One region of the Cobetia amphilecti genome, then DNA from elsewhere that is predicted to be linked to it. Evidence: predicted binding sites of a transcription regulator. Region 1 holds the regulator's gene; the other holds the start of a gene.
The links. Region 1 encodes LexA, which represses DNA repair genes until DNA is damaged. Its sites were predicted from a motif close to TACTGTNTANNTANACAGTA; they were not measured.
Positions count from the first base shown of each region.

Region 2: a site for LexA is predicted at 3,872-3,891, ahead of recN (DNA repair protein RecN). Genes of this name have one in related genera too.

Region 1 is NZ_CP136695.1:1,359,505-1,366,702, reverse strand. It holds gene nagZ (beta-N-acetylhexosaminidase) at 1-68, opposite strand, end outside; gene R1T44_RS05865 (L,D-transpeptidase) at 328-870, opposite strand; gene R1T44_RS05860 (TetR/AcrR family transcriptional regulator) at 870-1,547, opposite strand; gene lexA (transcriptional repressor LexA) at 2,114-2,743, shown strand; gene R1T44_RS05850 (hypothetical protein) at 2,890-3,129, opposite strand; gene R1T44_RS05845 (DUF6586 family protein) at 3,382-3,861, opposite strand; gene topA (type I DNA topoisomerase) at 3,861-6,503, opposite strand.
Region 2 is NZ_CP136695.1:503,953-511,150, reverse strand. It holds gene dnaJ (molecular chaperone DnaJ) at 1-682, opposite strand, end outside; gene dnaK (molecular chaperone DnaK) at 852-2,774, opposite strand; gene grpE (nucleotide exchange factor GrpE) at 2,978-3,601, opposite strand; gene recN (DNA repair protein RecN) at 3,978-5,648, shown strand; gene fur (ferric iron uptake transcriptional regulator) at 5,855-6,277, opposite strand; gene R1T44_RS02250 (outer membrane protein assembly factor BamE) at 6,356-6,784, shown strand; gene R1T44_RS02245 (RnfH family protein) at 6,877-7,188, opposite strand.

The sequences.
Region 1 (7,198 bases):
TCACGTTCGTCGCGGGCGAGGGTCAGCCCCGCAACATCGACCATTACGGAGCCCAGTGGCTGTGTCATGTCATCCTTCCTGTCCATGGCCTGCGGCAGTGATGTCCCGTGAAGAGAGGAGCCACGACCGCCAGGACTTCATGTCTTTTACGGGGCTCGGCAGCCTGGAAGAAACGTGATGAATCAGGCTGCCAGCGCGAGGAAAGGCGCAATTCTAGCCGACTGAACCCCTATCGAACAGTCGCGGCCAGCTGCGCCCCGGCAAGGGGCTGTCACGCAGATTCCGGTGACAGCTCATGGAGGGTATCAGACTCGGGCACCAGCGCCTTCAGGCATGCAGCAGTACCGGGGTGCCGGGCACAGCCTCGGCAAAGAGTCGCAGCAGGTCGTCATCACGCAAGCGAATGCAGCCGTGGGACGCCGCTACCCCCATGGGCTCCGTGCTGGGCGTGCCATGAAAATAGATGTAGCGGCGCAGACTATCGACCCGCTCGCTGCGGGCATTGCGACCACGATTGACGCCGGGCTCGCGGCCGCTGAGCCACAGAATGCGCGTCAGGATCCAGTCACGCTCAGGATGCTCCGCGGCAAGCTCGGGCGTGAACACCTCGCCCGTGAAGCGCCGTCCGCGATAGACGGCGCCACGCGGATTGCCCGCCCCGATGGCGGCTCGAATCACATGCCAGCCGGTTGGCGTGCAACCGCTGCCGTCGAGCTCGCCAATACCGTTGAGGCCGCTGGAGATCGCGCAGGCGTGCACCAGCGCCTCAGGGTCAGCCGCGGGGGGCGGCGCATCACGACTGCCACTCGGCGCGTCATTGCGTATCTCAAGGCTTTGGCGCGAGAGGTCCACCGCTACCCAGCAGGCCATCAGCTGGCCGCCTGGGTGACCGCCTCACCATCTCCGAGCGAGGCCGGCAACGGCGCTGCCATCGCCGCGACCACCACCGGACGCATGTGCTGGATCAGCTCACGCACCGTGGTGTGATGGCCGTACTCGGCTTCCTCGATATCGCGCAGCGCATCCAGGCCCGAGAAGGTGAAAATCACGCTGCCGAGCATGAAGTGCAGGCGCCAGAAGCGCTCGTTGTCCGGCAGATCAGGCGTCGCCAGCTTCAAAAGCTCGGCGAAGCGGCTGAAGACCGTGCCGTAATGCTCGCGGATATAGCGTCGCATGTGGCCCTGCCCCTGGGTATAGGCCAGCCCGAGCAGGCGCATGAAGGTACGCAGGCTGTTGCGCTCGGCCGGCACCTCCAGCACGGTACGCGCCATCACCTCCAGCAGGACCTCCAGCGGCACCTGACGCCCGGCGTATTGCTGCTCGACGCTGTCGAGTGCCGCGTGGAAGCGCTCACTGAACGGGTCGAGATAGCGTGCGAAGACCGCCTGGATCAGCGATTTCTTGGAGCCGAAGTGGTAGTTCACCGCCGCCAGATTGACCTTGGCCTTGCTGGTAATGTTACGCAGTGAGGTCTCGGCGAAGCCGCGCTCGGCGAACAGCACCTCGGCAGTATCGAGGATGCGGGTAACGGTATCGGTCTGGGCCATGGGCGGAACCCTTGTCAGGTAGAAAAGAACTGGAGTCGTAGGTCACGGCGCAAGCCCCGCGCGGCGACTCTCTCATGAGGTGGTGCATGTTCACCGCAAGGCACGTTCGATCACGGCACCCGTGAGCACCGCCATCGACGAACATTCGTTTGAAACACTTTGATTCTAGCGCGCCATGCCATGACTGACAATTCTCTCGCGTTTCAAACGCCAGAGGTTTAGCCAAGCCTGATATTCCCTCAACGCTGACCGTGCCGATTCAAGGGCTCGCCTAGCTGGGTGACTGACCACCCCGCCAGCGCCAGGCCGGGTTCACTTCCAGACATTCACCACCAGACATTTACCTCCAGGCATTCACTTCCAGACATTCCCATCAAGAAAGAATGCCTCGGATATCGGCACGAAAAGTCGCCAGACAGCGATATCTCGGCGACTACCTGCCCTTTGAGGCCACCACGCAAGCCACGATGCCTTGCATGACCGCCATGACTGGATACAATGACAGTTGTATGGATGCACACCCCGTGCCGTCAGCTCAAGATGCCGCCCAGGCCAAAGGCAATGCCATGACCCAGCCGCTTACTCCGCGCCAGCAGGATGTCTTCGACTTCATCATCAAGACCATCAAGTCCTCTGGCTACCCGCCGACGCGGGCCGAAATCGCCCAGGCGCTGGGCTTCCGCTCACCGAATGCTGCCGAGGAGCATCTGCGTGCCCTCAAGCGCAAGGGCGCCATCGAGATGGTGCCGGGCACCTCTCGCGGCATTCGCGTGCCGTCGCTGGCTGACGTCGACGACAGCGCCAACGATGGCCTGCCGGTGATCGGGGAAGTGGCCGCCGGCAGTCCGATTCTTGCCAGCGAGCATATCGACCGTCACTGCCCGCTGCCGAGCGACTACTTCTCGCCGGCTGCCGACTACCTGTTGCGCGTGCGCGGCGTGTCGATGAAGGACGTGGGAATTCTGGAAGGCGACCTGCTGGCCGTGCACCGCACCAGCAGCGTGCGTGACGGACAGATCGTAGTGGCACGTCTGGGGGATGAGGTCACCGTCAAGCGCTTCCGCCGTGACGGGCACTACGTGTGGCTGGAAGCCGAGAACGAGGACTTCTCGCCGATCAAGGTCGACCTGCGCACGGACAGCCTGGAGATCGAAGGTCTCGGGGTGGGCGTCATCCGCGATGGCGGCCTGCACTGAGGCCTTGACCAGCAGCGCTTTGAGCAACGAGCTATGCCCAGCAGCACCTTTCTCGCAGAGCTCTGAGCAACAGAAAAGCCGCACGCATTGCACAAAAAAACCCGCCTCGAGGCGGGTTTTTTTGTGCGCGAAGCGCGAGCGATGAATCAGTGCACGATGCCTTCTGACTGCTCGTCCTCGTCTTCTTCGCCATCCCAGAGGCGAGTCCGGGTGATGGCGTGGTCGATCATCTCACGCGCGACCTCGAAACGATTGTCACGCAGCAGATCGGCGGCCTCGTCCGAAATGCGAATGCTGAGCAGCGGCTCACCTTCGCTTTCCGCGGCGCGCAGAATCACTTCACCATCTTCCATTTGCACAATTTCAAGTACGGCGGGATCGGACACGTCATTCCTCCTGCACGGCATCTCGCGAGATACCGGCGTCGTTGTAATCGTCAGCGCGACGGCTGGCAAGCCCGGCACCGCGTTGCCATCAGCGACGCAGAAAAAAGTACGACCACAGCCAGAGCCATGGTCGTACCGGAGAATGCAGGGCTTGCCACAATGCGATCAGTCTAGCACCCGTGAAGGCGAAACGTCACCCGATTGCCATGCGCCAGTCATCACCAGCGTGCAGCACCAGATCAACGCCTTGACCTACCACTCGACACTCGACTCGCGCAGCTGCGGCAGCAGCGCCTTGAATGCCGTGATGGCGGCACTGAGACGCTCGGCCAGCGAGGCGCTCGAGGCTGCCGCGATGATCAGACCATCACCACGCGAACGCGATTCCTCGCGGCGAGCGACGCCGCCCTCTTCATGCAGGCGGGTCACATCCGCGACCAGCTCAGACAACCAGCTGTCGGAATGCTCCAGCAGGCTGCGCAGCTGCTCGACCTCGGCGATGGGCGTCGGCGGCGACGCCAGGCGCTCGCGCCAGCTACCCTCTGGCCAGCGCGCCGTCACGGCACACTCTTCCAGCAATGACGCCAGCGCCAGCTCCAGCAGGGCGAGCGCGCCCTCTTCACCGGCCATGCGACGCGCCACGGCATGCTCATCGTCGCCAGAGGCTGCTGACTGGGCCAGCAGCAACTCGGCCTGATACAGCAGCTGATTGGTACGGGCACGCTGGCTCATCAGCTCTTGGCTCCCTTGCGCTTGTCCTCGACGACCCAGCGGCCGTTGTCGTAGGTCGCCTTCCAACCGGTCGCCTTGCCTTCCTCATCGGTCATGACGTACTGAGCCTTGACCTTGCGCGAGAAGCGAATCTGCGCCGGACGTCCGTCCGGGTCCTGATCCGGGGCTTCGAGAATGAAGTGATACTTCTCCGGCAGCTCGTCGGCATGCGCCTTGAGCTCCTTGACCAGCGGCGGACGCGTCTCGCGATTCTTGGGGAACTGACTGGCCGCCAGGAACAGGCCACTGGCGCCATCGCGCAGCACGTAGTGGTCCTCGACCTTGACGCAGGCAAGTTCCGGCATCGGAATCGGGTCCATCTTCGGCGGCGCCACCTCACCGGACTTGAGCAGCTTGCGGGTATTCTTGCAATTCTCGTTGGTGCAGCCGAAGTACTTGCCGAAACGCCCGGTCTTGAGCTGCATGTCGGAACCGCACTTGTCGCACTCGATCACCGGGCCATCGTAGCCCTTGATGCGGAACTGACCTTCCTCGACCTCGTGACCGACACAGTCCGGGCTATTGCCGCAGACATGCAGCTTGCGCTGCTCATCGATCAGGTAGCTGTCCATCGCGGTGGCGCAGATCGGGCAGCGACGCTTGGCGCGCAGCGCATCCGTCTCGGCATCTTCACCGGCATCGGCCGCCACGGCTTCATCGCCCGGCAGCAGATCGATGGTGGTCTTGCAGCGCTCCTTGGGCGGCAGGTTGTAGCCGGAACAGCCCAGGAAGACCCCGGTCGAGGCGGTACGAATCTGCATCTCACGCCCACAGGTCGGGCAGGCGATGTCCGTCGGCACCGGCTGGTTGGGACGCATGCCCTCTTCGGACTGGGCGTGGTCCAGCTCGGCCTTGAACTCGGCGTAGAAGGTGTCCAGCAGCTCACGCCAGTTGCGCCCGCCGTTGGCCACCTCATCGAGATAGTCTTCCATGCGCGCCGTGAAGCCGAAGTCCATCAGGTCCTTGAAGGACTCGCTGAGGCGATCGGTGACGATGTCGCCCAGTTTCTCGGCATAGAAGCGACGGTTTTCCAGCGCCACGTAGCCACGGTCCTGGATGGTGGAGATGATGGCGGCATAGGTGGACGGACGACCGATACCGCGCTTCTCCAGCTCCTTGACCAGGCTGGCCTCGGTGTAACGCGCCGTGGGCTTGGTGAAGTGCTGCAGCGGCTGCAGCTCGACCAGGTCCAGCTTCTCGCCGATGGCGAGGTCCGGCAGCGACTGGTCCTCTTCCTTCTTGCCCATCGGCTTCATGACACGCGTGTAACCGTCGAACTTGAGCACACGGCCCTTGGCGCGCAGCTCGTAGCCATCCACTTCGATGGTCAGCGTGGAGGACAGGTATTCGGCCGGCAGCATCTGACAGGCGACGAACTGACGCCAGATCAGCTCATACAGACGCTCGGCGTCACGCTCCATGCCGGCGAGATCGGTGGCGCGGCGTGACACTTCGGAAGGACGAATCGCTTCGTGCGCTTCCTGGGCGCCTTCCTTGCTGGAGTAGACGTTGGCCGCTTCCGGCAGGTAGTTGCTGCCGTATTCTTCGCTGATGAAGTCGCGCGCCGTGGCCACCGCGTCCGCCGACAGATTGGTCGAGTCGGTACGCATGTAGGTGATGTAACCCGCCTCGTAGAGACGCTGGGCCATCATCATGGTCTTCTTGACCGAGAAGCCGAGACGACCACTGGCCGCCTGCTGCAGGGTCGAGGTGATGAACGGCGCGTTCGGCTTGGAGCGCGTCGGCTTGTCTTCACGATTGGTGATCGCGAGCTTGGCCGTGCGCAGCGCCGCGATGCGATCCATCGTCTCCTTCTCGCTGGTCGGACGGAAGGCCTTGCCATCCTGACGCGCCAGCTCGAAACGGATCGCTTCACCACTGGCGGCGGCCAGCTCAGCGTGGACATCCCAGAACTCTTCGGGGATGAAGGCGCGGATCTCGCGCTCACGCTCGACGATCAGACGCACGGCAACCGACTGCACGCGCCCGGCGGACAGGCCACGAGCGACCTTGGCCCACAGCAGCGGCGAGACCATGAAGCCGACGACGCGATCCAGATAACGGCGTGCCTGCTGGGCATGTACGCGGTCCATCTTCAGTTCGCCCGGCTCATCGAAGGCCGCCGTGATCGCCTTCTTGGTGATCTCGTTGAACACTACGCGCTTGTAACGCGAATCGTCGCCACCGATGGTCTCGCGCAGGTGCCAGGCAATCGCCTCACCTTCGCGGTCCAGATCCGTCGCGAGATAGATGGTGTCGGCTTTCTCGGCCAGACGCGTCAGCTCGGAAACGACCTTTTCCTTGCCAGGCAGGATCTCGTAATGCGCCTCCCAACCATTCTCCGGGTCGACCCCCATGCGGCGGATCAACTGGGTCTTGGCCTTCTGCGCCTTGTGAGCCGCCTTGACCTCGGGCGACATCTTGCGAGTCTCCGCCGCCTGACGGGCACGTTCCTTGGGGTCGGTGGCCTGCTTGCCGCTTCCGCTGGTCGGCAGGTCGCGGATGTGCCCGACACTCGACTTCACCACGAAGTCGTTGCCGAGATACTTGTTGATGGTCTTGGCCTTGGCGGGCGACTCGACGATCACCAGTGACTTGCCCATGGTTGCTCGCATCTCCTGGCCGGCGCTGATTGCGCCGGCGAATGACTCGTCGCGCTGGGTTTTGTCCCAGCCGAAAAATGCGCCTACCCTACCCCAGCATTTCAGCGCTGACCAGCAATGTTGAGACTGACGCTTCGTCAGGGCGGCTCGACAGGGCGCCTCTGCGACAGCCTCGAGACATGCCATGCCACCCGCCATGTCAGCATGCGGCTTGCGCCGAATGACATCGACAGCCTTCAGGCATGTGGTCGTGGCAATCCGGCATTCGAGCCGGGTTTGAGCATAGGTCATCAGCGCATGGCAGCGGTCAACGGGCCCGATACACGGGGCCGGTACAGGGTTCTGCGCTGGGCCGATGCGCGGAAATTTCGCTCAGCAGGGTATTGCCACTATATAGGTAGCACTGGAATGGCTGTCAGTGAAAGCCAGCCGGCGGACATTGGCGTGACGGGGCGGTCACCACGACACTGCCGCAGAGAGCATGCGACGCCTGGCCGTCAGGCCTCGAAATGACGGGCCGCGCCCGCATGGCGCAGCGCGGCATACCCTGACGCCCCAGCCCATGTCCGCGTACCCGCGACAACGTATTCGCAACAATCGCTCGGCATACTTCACGTCACCCCTTGCAGTCCCGATCGTGATCACGAGAATGGACAACGACAGCCGACGATACTCGACAGGCTCCCTTTCAGCCT
Region 2 (7,198 bases), 860 kb from region 1:
CGCCCGGCGGAATCTTGACCGAGAGGGTCTTGGATTCCTGGACGCGGCCTTCGCCGTGACACTTGCGGCACGGCACGCTGATCTTCTCGCCACGACCGTGGCAGGTCGGACACGCCTGCTCGACCGCGAAGAAGCCCTGCTGCATGCGCACCTTGCCCATGCCATTGCAGGTCGGGCAGGTTTCCTTGCTGGAACCCGGCTCGGCACCATCGCCATCGCAGTGGCCACAGGCGGCCAGACGCGGCACGCGGATATCGACCGTGGTGCCGGCAACCGCCGATTCCAGATCGAGATCCAGGTTGTAACGCAGGTCGCTGCCGCGCTGCGGAGCGTTCGGATTGCGACGACCACCGCCGCCACCGAAGATGTCACCGAAGACATCGCCGAACACATCGCCGAAGCCGCCGGCACCACCACCGCCAAAGCCGCCGCCACCGAAGCCACCGCCGCCCTGACCATCGACACCGGCATGACCGAACTGGTCATAGGCGGCGCGCTTGTCAGCATCGGACAGCACTTCGTAGGCCTCAGAGACTTCACGGAACTTCTCGGCCGAAGTTTCATCATCCGGGTTGCGGTCCGGGTGATGCTTCTGGGCCAGGCGTCGGTACGCCTTCTTGATGTCCTTGGTGTCGGCGCCACGCTCGACACCAAGCACTTCGTAATAATCACGCTTGGACATGGATCAGGTCCGCCTGGATTGCTGGCAGCCTGAGGCTGCCGGTCTGTTCTGGAATGCCGGTTGTCACCGGTGGCTCGCGGCTAGCGCAGGGCGCCACCGATGCAAACGACAACGCGGGACACCTTCACAAGGCTCCCGCGCTGTCATCAGACGTCGTTCAAGAAATCCCTCAGGACTTCTTGTCGTCGTTGACTTCCTCGTACTCGGCGTCAACCACGTCGTCGTCCTGCTTCTTGCCAGCCTGACCTTCGGCAGCCTGCTCACCCTGGGCGCCCTGCTCGGCGTAGAGCTTCTGCGCCAGGTTGCCGGACGCTTCGGTCAGTGCATCCAGCTTGGCCTGGATCGCATCCTTGTCGTCGCCTTTCAGGGCTTCTTCCAGCTCGGAGATCGCCGTCTCGATGGCTTCCTTCTCGCTGGCTTCGGCCTTGTCACCGGCTTCGGTCAGGGTCTTCTTGGTCGCGTGAATCATGCCGTCGGCCTGATTGCGCAGCTGGACCATTTCCTCGAACTTCTTGTCTTCGTCGGCGTTGGCTTCCGCGTCACGCACCATCTGTTCGATCTCGTCGTCGGACAGGCCGCCGGAAGACTTGATGACGATGGACTGTTCCTTGCCGGTCGCCTTGTCCTTGGCGGACACGTTCAGGATACCGTTGGCATCCAGGTCGAAGGCGACTTCGATCTGCGGCACACCGCGCGGTGCCGGCGGAATGTCGGCCAGGTCGAAACGACCCAGAGACTTGTTCTGCGCGGCCTGCTTGCGCTCACCCTGCAGGACGTGGATGGTCACCGCGCTCTGGTTGTCGTCTGCGGTGGAGAACACCTGGGACTTCTTGGTCGGGATGGTGGTGTTCTTCTCGATCAGCGGCGTCAGCACGCCACCCATGGTCTCGATACCGAGGGTCAGCGGGGTCACGTCCAGCAGCAGCACGTCCTTGACGTCGCCGCCCAGCACGCCGCCCTGGATACCGGCGCCGACGGCGACCGCTTCATCCGGGTTGACGTCCTTGCGGGCTTCCTTGCCGAAGAACTCGGCCACCTTGGACTGCACCAGCGGCATGCGGGTCTGACCACCGACCAGGATGACGTCGTCGATCTCGGAGGCGGACAGGCCGGCGTCGGACAGTGCGGTCTGGCACGGCTTCAGGGAGCGTGCGACCAGGTCGTCGACCAGAGACTCGAGCTTGGAACGGGTCACCTTGACATTCAGGTGCTTCGGACCGGTATTGTCAGCCGTGATGTACGGCAGGTTCACGTCGGTCTGCTGAGCGCTGGACAGCTCGATCTTGGCCTTCTCGGCGGCTTCCTTCAGACGCTGCATGGCGAGGTTGTCGCCGGACAGATCGATGCCGCTGTCTGCCTTGAACTGGTCAACCAGGTAGTTGATCAGGTGCATGTCGAAATCTTCACCACCCAGGAAGGTGTCGCCGTTGGTGGCGAGCACTTCGAACTGGGTCTCACCGTCGACGTCGGCGACTTCGATGATGGAGATATCGAAGGTACCGCCGCCCAGGTCGTAGACCGCGATGGTCTTGTCACCACGAGACTTGTCCATGCCGTAGGCGAGGGCTGCGGCAGTCGGCTCGTTGATGATGCGCTTGACGTCGAGACCCGCGATGCGGCCGGCGTCCTTGGTCGCCTGACGCTGGGAATCGTTGAAGTAGGCCGGCACGGTGATGACAGCTTCGGTGACTTCTTCACCGAGGTAGTCTTCCGCGGTCTTCTTCATCTTCTTGAGGATTTCCGCACTGATCTGCGGCGGAGCCATCTTCTTGTCTTTCACCTGCACCCAGGCGTCGCCGTTGTCGGCTTCGACAATCTTGTACGGCACCATCTTGATGTCTTTCTGAACCACATCATCCTTGAACTTGCGACCGATCAGGCGCTTGACCGCGAAGAGAGTGTTCTCCGGGTTGGTCACTGCCTGACGCTTGGCCGACTGGCCGACCAGAATCTCGTTGTCGTCGGTGTAAGCGATGATGGACGGTGTGGTGCGACCGCCTTCAGCGTTTTCGATGACCTTGGTTTTCTCGCCGTCGAGCACTGCCACACAGGAGTTGGTAGTACCCAAGTCAATACCGATGATGCGTCCCATAATCGTATACCTCGAATCTGTTGCTAGCCTGAAAGATAAGTCTGGATGTCGGCACCTTGTGTCGGTGCCTGAACTTGTTTCTCTAGATGGGGTCGCGTGTCAGGGTTTCAAGACCCGGCCGGGCAAATTTTCCCGGGCCGGATCGCCCTGAGCCCCCACAGGGCGCGATCCAGCGCCTATCGGGCGTCGGGAGCGCGCAGGCCTCAGGAGGCCTTGCTGACTGCCACCATCGCCGGACGCACCAGGCGGCCATTGAGGGTGTAACCCTTCTGCATCACGTCGATGACGCTGTTCGGCTCTGCATCCGGGGACGGCACCATGGCGACAGCCTGATGGTATTCCGGATCGAAGGGCTCGCCGTGCGGATCCAGCTGCTCGACGCCTGACTTGTTCAGGGCATCCAGCTGCATTTTCAAGGTCATCTCGATGCCTTCGACGTGGGTCTTGGCCGCTTCGTCACCCGACATGGATTCCAGCGCCTTCTCGAGGGAATCCACCACCGGCAGCATTTCCTTGACGAACTTCTCCAGCGCGAACTTGCGCGCCTTCTCGGCGTCCTGCTCGGCACGACGGCGCGCGTTCTGCGCATCGGCAGCCGCACGCAGCGCCTGGTCCTTGGCTTCCTTGACGGCCTGCTCAAGCTCTTCGACCTGGGCGGCCAGCATCTCGGCTTCCGGGTTGTCCACCAGAGAGCCTTCGGCGCCGGTATCGTCGGCATCCAGTACGTTGTCGATCACTTCACCTTCCGGCGTTTCCGGCTGCGGCTCGGCATCGCGAGCGGCACGCTGAAGCTCTTCATCCATCGGGGTCTGCGGGTCCTGAGCCATGCTGATCTCCTGCGGGCCGGCGTCTATGCGCCATTGCCCTGATTCGTGGCCTGCTGAGCTTGTCGCGAAGCATCACGCGTACTGGCTGACAGACAGGCCATGAGTTGCCTTGAGAGGCAGCAAGGCCAGGCCATTGCTGCCGACTGAAAGTGTCAGTGCCTCTATATGGGGACAGCACATCGCTTCTCAAGCCTTGCCGCGGGCTTTTCTCCCCACTGAGTCCAGCATGGATTGAAGGCCACCCGAACGTGCTGTATAAAAAGCCATGTTCACTGTATAAACATACTGTATGGCGACACCGTAGCCCGCCCATCGAGTCCGGGTCCGCTGATGTTCCCCCAGCACGGCGTACGTCAAAGCCCCCTCGGAGGTAGTCATGCTGCTGCAACTCGCCATCCAAGATTTTGCCATCGTCGAAACGCTGGAACTCGATTTCCGCCGCGGCATGACCGCCATCACCGGCGAGACCGGTGCCGGCAAGTCCATCCTGCTCGGCGCCCTCGGCCTGTGTCTGGGCGAGCGCGCCGATGCCGGCAGCGTGCGGCATGGCGCCGACCGCGCCGACCTCATCGCGCGTTTCGATATCAGTGAGCTTGGCGATGCCCGTCAGTGGCTGGATGAGCGCGAACTGGGCAGCGACGACTGCCTGCTGCGCCGCGTCATCACCGCCAGCGGCCGCTCCAAGGCCTGGATCAACGGCACGCCCTGCACCATCGCCGACCTGCGCGAGCTGGGCGAGCACCTGATCGACATCCACTCCCAGCACGCCCATCACTCCCTGCTCAAGGAAGAGACGCATCTGCGTCAGCTCGACGAATATGCGGGCCTGGAGACCCAGGCTGCCCAGTTGCGCGAGGACTTCCGCCACTGGCAGGAGGCGCATCGTCGCCTCAAGCGCATGAGCAATGATGGCGATGAGGTGCGTGCACGTCGCCAGCTGCTGCGCTATCAGGTCGAGGAGCTCGATGAACTGGCGCTGTGCGAAGGGGAGCTGGAAGCCCTGGAACAGGAGCAGGAAACGCTGGCCAATGCCGAGCAGATTCTGGCCGAGGCGCAGTCCGCCGCCGAGTGCTGTGATCACGACGAAGAAGGTGCGCTGTCACGCCTCAACCAGGCCCTGGCACGTCTGGCGCATCTGCCGGGCAACGAGCATGGCTCACTGGCCAGTGCGCTGGGCATGCTCGAGGAAGCGCGCATCCAGATAGAAGAAGCGGCGCGTGAACTGCATCGCTTCGTGGAAGTCACCGAACTCGATCCCGAGCGTCTGGCCTTCGTCGATGAGCGCCTGAGCCGCATTCACCAGATCGCGCGCAAGCATCATGTGATGCCGGACGAGCTGCATGGCCTTCATCAGCGTCTGAGCGAAGAACTCGACGGCCTGGGTGGCGATGAGGAGGCCATCGAAGCCTTGCGCGAAGAAGTGGCTCAGCGTCGCGAGGCCTGGAAGGGGCTGGCGAGTGAGGTGAGCGCCAAACGCGCCACTGCCGCCCCGCAACTGGCCAGCGACATCCAGGACCAGCTGGCCTTCCTCGGCATGGGCAAGGCCACCTTCGAGGTCGCCATCGAGGCGCGGGAGCGTCCGCAGCCCGAAGGCATGGAGCGTATCCACTTCCGCATCAGCGCCAACCCAGGCCAGCCGCCACGTGCGCTGGCCAAGGTCGCCTCCGGCGGCGAGCTCTCGCGTGTGTCACTGGCGATCCAGGTCGTGGCCGCCAGTCGCTCGACCATCCCCAGCCTGGTCTTCGATGAAGTCGATGTCGGCATCTCCGGCGCTACCGCCGAGATCGTCGGTCAGCTGCTGCGTCGACTGGGCGACAAGGGCCAGGTGCTGACCGTCACTCACCTGCCGCAGGTTGCCGCACAGGCGCATCAGCACCTGCATATAGAAAAGCAGGCCGAGAAGGACACGACCCGCACGCACATGGCGCTGCTGGATGAAAGTGGCCGCGTGCGCGAGTTGGCACGCATGCTGGGCGGCATTCACCTCTCCGAGCAGACCCTCGCCCATGCCCGCGAGATGCTGGGCGCTGCCGACAGCCGCCACTGAGCACTGTCGTCAAAGTCGCCGTCGCCGTTCATGCACTGCCAGCGACGTCCATTCGTCCAATGACGCTCCTCAACAAGACGAACGCCAGAGCCCTGGACTCAGAAAACATGAACGCCAGATACACGAACGGCCGCCCCTGAGGGCGGCCGTTCGTGTATCTGGCCGGAGAAGGCTCTCCGGCCACGTCATCCCTGACGCAACCCGCGTCAGCTATCGCTCTTGTCGCCCTTGGGACGCACGTAGAGCACTAGCGCATGCTCGACCAGCTCATAGCCGTGCTCCTCGACGATCTCGCGCTGACGACGCTCGATCTCGGGATCACAGAACTCTATGATCTCGCCGCTGTCCAGACATACCATGTGGTCATGGTGTTCTTCCTGGGACAGTTCGAAGACGGCGTGACCGCCATCGAAGTTGTGACGCATCACCAGTCCCGCTGTTTCAAACTGGGTGAGCACACGATAAACCGTCGCCAGACCGACATCTTCGCCAGCCTCAAGCAACGCCTTGTACACGTCCTCGGCACTCAGGTGTCGATCCGTCGATTTCTCGAGGATCTGCAGGATCTTGACTCGCGGTAGGGTTACCTTGAGTCCCGCCTTGCGCAGTTCATGGTTCTGATCGGCCATGCTGGGGTACTCTTCGCAGTCGCTTGATGTATCAGGTATGATCGGCCAAGGCAAAACGATAGGGAATCTTCAGGGCAAATGCAAAACTTGATCAAAACAGTCGCCTTTTGCAGCGCCCTGTCGCTGCTCACCGGGTGCAGCTACTTCAGCGTCTACAAGCGCGACCTTCCTCAGGGCAACCTGATCAAGCCGGAAATGGTCGAGCAATTGAAGCCGGGCATGAGCCGCGAACAGGTCATCTACGTGATGGGCTCACCGCTGCTGACCGCCCCCTTCAGTGAGGATAGCTGGGACTACGTCTATCGCCTCAAGAAAGCGGATGGCGAAATCATCAACAAGCGCGTGACGTTGACCTTCGCAGGCGATTCACTCTCCAACATCGACAAGAGCGGCGACATCGACCAGGAAACCGTCATCGTGCCGGACCTGGACATCGACCCTCGCGCGGCACAGCCTAACCGTGCTGAACCCAAGGCAGGCGCAGCCGACCTGCCTGAAGAGCGCTGATCACTGTCCTCTTCACTCAGTGACAAGCCAGAACAACAGCGGGGCACCTTGAAAGGTGCCCCGCTGTTTTTGATTCTCGCCTGTCTCTCGTCTTACTGAGCGGCGCGAGCGGCCTTGTCGGCGCGCCGCTTGCGCGCAAGCTTGGGGTCGGTGATCAAGGCGCGATAGACCTCGACCCGGTCCCCGGCGTCCAGCACATGCTCATCGGGCTTGCGCAGCGCCTTGCCGAAGATACCCAGGTCCGCCTCGAGAAACACCTCGGCGGCAATCGTCGGAAAGTGCTGCTCCAGACGCGCCATGCGCACGGCCTCGCGCGCCGTGGTACCGGGGGCGACCGCCAGCGAGACGATCTTCTGCTTGTCGGGCAGCGCATAGGCCACCTCGACCGTGATTCTGTCTGTCATGTCTGCTCCT